Regions from separate parts of the Renibacterium salmoninarum ATCC 33209 genome, predicted to be linked through region 2. Evidence: riboswitches for the same ligand, from Rfam matches in the RefSeq annotation. Region 2 holds a riboswitch; the other holds the start of a gene.
The links. A riboswitch is a leader RNA that binds a small molecule or an ion and turns the genes downstream of it on or off. The one in region 2 is predicted to bind S-adenosylmethionine.
Positions count from the first base shown of each region.

Region 1: another riboswitch for S-adenosylmethionine. It lies ahead of RSAL33209_RS05960 (aminotransferase class V-fold PLP-dependent enzyme); the one in region 2 lies ahead of RSAL33209_RS04370 (DUF1737 domain-containing protein).

Region 1 covers NC_010168.1:1,174,063-1,176,255, forward strand. The annotation lists partial or broken gene RSAL33209_RS05960 (aminotransferase class V-fold PLP-dependent enzyme) at 1-1,090, opposite strand, end outside; SAM riboswitch class IV at 1,141-1,254, opposite strand; gene hisN (histidinol-phosphatase) at 1,317-2,129, opposite strand; gene rsgA (ribosome small subunit-dependent GTPase A) at 2,176-2,193, opposite strand, start outside.
Region 2 covers NC_010168.1:854,989-857,181, forward strand. The annotation lists partial or broken gene RSAL33209_RS04360 (O-succinylhomoserine sulfhydrylase) at 1-264, opposite strand, end outside; gene RSAL33209_RS04365 (rhodanese-like domain-containing protein) at 261-683, opposite strand; gene RSAL33209_RS04370 (DUF1737 domain-containing protein) at 680-892, opposite strand; SAM riboswitch class IV at 927-1,054, opposite strand; gene RSAL33209_RS04375 (ABC transporter ATP-binding protein) at 1,116-2,193, opposite strand, start outside.

The DNA.
Region 1 (2,193 bases), 320 kb from region 2:
CCAAGCCTGAATCGTAGCCTTCGATCGAGAAATTTACCACGCCGATGCTGCCGCCGCCGGGGTAACTATCGGTGTCTTTAAACAGCGTGTGTACCCGAACGCCCGGGATCTCTGCCAATGTCTCAATTAGCGTGCTTCGAAGCTGGTCTTCGTGCTCGCGCCAAGCAATCGGGTCCAGGTTAGCTAGCGCCTCGGCGGCCCGGGCCAATGTCGCGGCGCCCAAGACATTCGGCGTGCCGCCTTCATGCCTTGCGGGGCCTTCTGCCCAGCTGACCGAATCAAGTCGGACTTCGCGCACCGCACCGCCACCAAAGAGATTGGGTAGGCCGCCGTCGAGCCAATCAGGGCGACCAACCAACACGCCCGCGCCAAAGGGAGCGTAGAGCTTGTGGCCAGAAAAGGCTAGATAGTCAATGCCAGCGGCGCTGATATCGATGCGGCGGTGCGGAGCCAACTGCGCCGCGTCGACGACGATCCTGGCTCCGTGTCGATGGGCCAATGCGGCCAGCTCGGCTACTGGGAGAATTTCGCCAGTGACGTTTGAGGCGCCAGTGATAGCGAGTAGCGAAACCGGTCCAGCAGCAAACTCTGCTTCAAGTACCGAAATTGTCTCGGCAATAGTGTCCGCAGCGAGCACGCTTCGATGCGGTAGCGACTGCCAAGGCAGCAGATTAGCGTGATGCTCAATATCCAAATACAGCACGTCGCCCTGCGTTGCGCCGTCCGCTTCTGGCAGGCAACGAGCCAACAGATTCAGCGAATCAGTGGTGTTCCGCGTGAAAATCACGGCGTCGTCTGCTCGGCCACCGATAAAGGTTCGTACGATGTTTCGAGCATTTTCATAGACCGAGGTGCTGATTTGCGAGGCATAGCCAGCGCCACGATGAACACTGGCGTAATAAGGCAAGATTTCCTGCAAATACTCAGCAACCGATTCGATTGCCGGAGCAGAAGCAGCATAATCCAGATTGACGTACCGGGTTTGACCGCCGTGAATCAGCGGTGCTTGTAGTTCTGCACCCACAACCGGAAGTAACGCGGGCAGATCGATCTTATTCGGGGCGGGGTTTTCGACAGTAAGCGTGCTCATGAGACCTCGTTTAAAGAAAACCTCCACTGTTTGGCCGTGACAGGCCTGGAAGGTCGCGCTTGCCGGGACCACTCCGGTCCGGCCAGGTCGTCACCCGGGGCACCCCGCCGCGATAGGAGGGTTGCCGGCCAGCAAACCGGGGTTTAACGCTGGCACTCGTGACCTGAAACAAGCCTAAAGGAATCAGGCAGGTCTTCGCACACTGTTACGGAACACTGCTTTGTGCTTAGATCAGCGGATCCAGCTGTGGGTTCAGCAGACGCAATACTTCTGAGTGCAGAATTCCATTAGTGGCCAAGGCATTTCCACCAAAGGGGCCTTCCGTGCCTTCCAAGGAGGTGAATCTGCCGCCGGCTTCAGTCACGATGGGAACCAAAGCTGCCATATCGTGCAGGTTCAGCTCGGGTTCGCAGGCGATGTCTACCGCGCCTTCGGCAACTAGGCAGTACGACCAGAAATCGCCGTAGGCCCGGCTCCGCCAGGTGGAATCCATTAAAGTAGTGAATTCGGAAAGATTGCCCCGCTCACGCCAGCCCTTAAGCGAGGAATAAGACAAGGAAGCATCGGCTAGTTTTGACACGTTGGAGACTCGAAGTCTGCTCGCTGCAGCCAAAGATTTTCCAGTGAATGCACCGGTCCCTTTAGAAGCCCACCAACGTTTGCCCAGCGCTGGCGCACTGACTAACCCGACGACCGGCACGCCCTCATCTACCAAGCAGATCAGCGTGGCCCAGACCGGCACGCCCCGAACAAAGTTTTTAGTACCATCAATCGGATCGATGATCCACCGGCGGGATCCATGGCCGGAACTGCCAAATTCCTCGCCTAAGATCGCATCTCGCGGCCGAGACCTCGACAACTGGCTCCGGATCGCCTCTTCAGCGCTTTTGTCTGCGTCAGTTACCGGAGTCAGGTCGGGCTTGGTCTCAATTTTCAGATCGAGAGCCTTGAATCGGTCCATAGTCTGAGCATCAACGGAGTCTGCGATGACGTGCGCGAGGCGTAGATCATCGTTGTAACCTTGCGGGGCGAAGTTCATGCCTCAACGCTATCCTGAAATTTCAAGAATTCTGAGTATTCTTCGCTCAGTTCGAGCTCGTGCC
Region 2 (2,193 bases):
GGCAGTCGCGAAGCAGTCTTCGGTGCCTTCGAGCAGCCGTAACCGCTCTTGGAACGTTGCCACGGTGGGATTTCCATAGCGCGAATAGACGAAGCGCTCGTCCTCGCCAGTAAAGGCACGCTCGGCGGCTTCAGCGGATTCGTAAACAAAACCAGAATTGGTAAAAATCGGCTCCGACGTTTCAAAGAAACCGGTTCGATCTAGGCCGCCACGCACGGCCTGCGTATCCGCGGACCATTCAGCCGCTGCGGGATTGAAGCTCATTCGCTCTGACCCTCGTTATGAGTCGCACTGGTCCAGGGCAGCTTGCGATTCTTCCAACCGTTCACGGTGCGATCACCGTAGGAATTTGGCACGCCTTCAAAGCCTTCAAGCACGTTGTATGAGATAAATCCAGCCTCGGTAGCGGTTTCAGCGGCCGAGATTGAGCGGGCACCAGAACGGCAGAGGAAGACCAGCTCTGAATCAGCTGGCACCGCTGCTTTTAGCTCAGCAAGGAACGCGGTATTCCAGACATTTCCGGCCAAGTTCCACTGCACAAACTTCGGCTCGACGGCGATTGAGGAAGTGTCCGGAACGCCAATGATCTGCCACTCGGCTTCGGTGCGCACATCGACCAAGGTGGCGCCGTCGGCTACTTTCTGCCAAGCCTCTTCCGGGGTGAGGTCTCCCGCGTAGCTCATTGCGCGCCATCGCTCAGTGCGTTGGACTGGGCCGCGTTGAAACCGGGCAAAATCACAGCTTGCGCGGCGATCGCGGTGCCATCATTTGAGGTTACAGCGGGACTGCCGTAGAGCACATAGCCTTCGGCGAGTGCGTCAGTCACCCTCTGACAGAACGCATGATCATCCGGACCGGTTAATAACCGGTAGATTAGGCGGGATTCAGCCATTGAAGACTCCTTTTGCAGTGGGTGCAAGAAGGAGTGAATCCGCTTGCAACCCGTGAACGTTGCCGAGTAGTCACCTGAGGCACCCCACCGGAAGAGAGGGTTGCCGGACAGCAACTCAGGGCAATGCGACGAAAATTCCGAAGCGTGCTGGCGCTCGTTACTCGAGAGCAAAATTAGCACAAATGCGCTCGGCAACCGGCATAGATGTGACTTTGTTTCGTAGCTACTCAGAAGCGGAGTTGATTTGCTCCGAATACAGTGCGGCATAGCGCCCTGCGAGTGCGAGCAGCTCTTGATGGGCCCCGCGCTCCACAATTCGTCCTTGTTCCACCACGAAAATCACATCTGCCCCGACGACAGTGGAAAGTCGGTGCGCAATGGCAACCGTGGTGCGCCCATGCGAGGCAGTTTCCAAAGCTGCCTGCACTACGCGCTCCGAAATCGAATCTAGTGCACTGGTAGCTTCATCGAGCACCAAAACTGCAGGATCTTTGAGCAGCACTCTGGCGATCGCAATTCGCTGCTTCTCGCCGCCGGAAAGCCGGTAACCGCGCTCACCAACCAAGGTGGCAAAGCCATCGGGAAAGCTCATGATGGTTTGATAAATGTTTGCGCGCTGCGTCGCCTCGTGAAGTTCTGCATCAGTAGCCTCGGGCTTGGCGTAACGGAGGTTCTCGGCAATGGTGGCGTGGAAAAGATAGGTTTCTTGGCTCACAATGCCGATACGGGCAACCAAAGAGTCCTGCAAGAGATCCTTCACATCACTGCCGCTAAAACGGATCTGGCCGGAACTAGCTTCGTAGAGCCGGGGGATCAAATAAGAAATGGTGGTTTTGCCCGCCCCAGAGGATCCGACAAAAGCGGAAAACTGCCCCGGCTCAATACTGAAGCTGACGCCGTCTAGGGTGGGGCGTTCACCAGCCTGCGCATCTGGATAGGCGAAGCTGACATCTTGAAATTCAATGCGGCCCAGTTCGCTCAGTTCCCGCAACGGATGGGCGTCCGGACGATCTTCAATCGCCGGTTTGAGATCGAGATACTCGAAAATCCTGGAAAACAACGCGCCCGACGTCTGCAGATCAAGGGCCACCCGCATCAGACTCGTCAGCGGAAACAATAATCTCGCTTGGACCGTAGTGAACGCCACAATCGTTCCGGCGGTGATTGCTTGCGCGCCAGCATCAACCAGTAAGCCAGCCACGAAATAGACGATTGCCGGAATCGAAGACAAGAAGATCGTGACGATTGCAAAGAACCACTGACCGCTCATTGCTTGGCTTACTTGCAGCCGGATCTGGTTC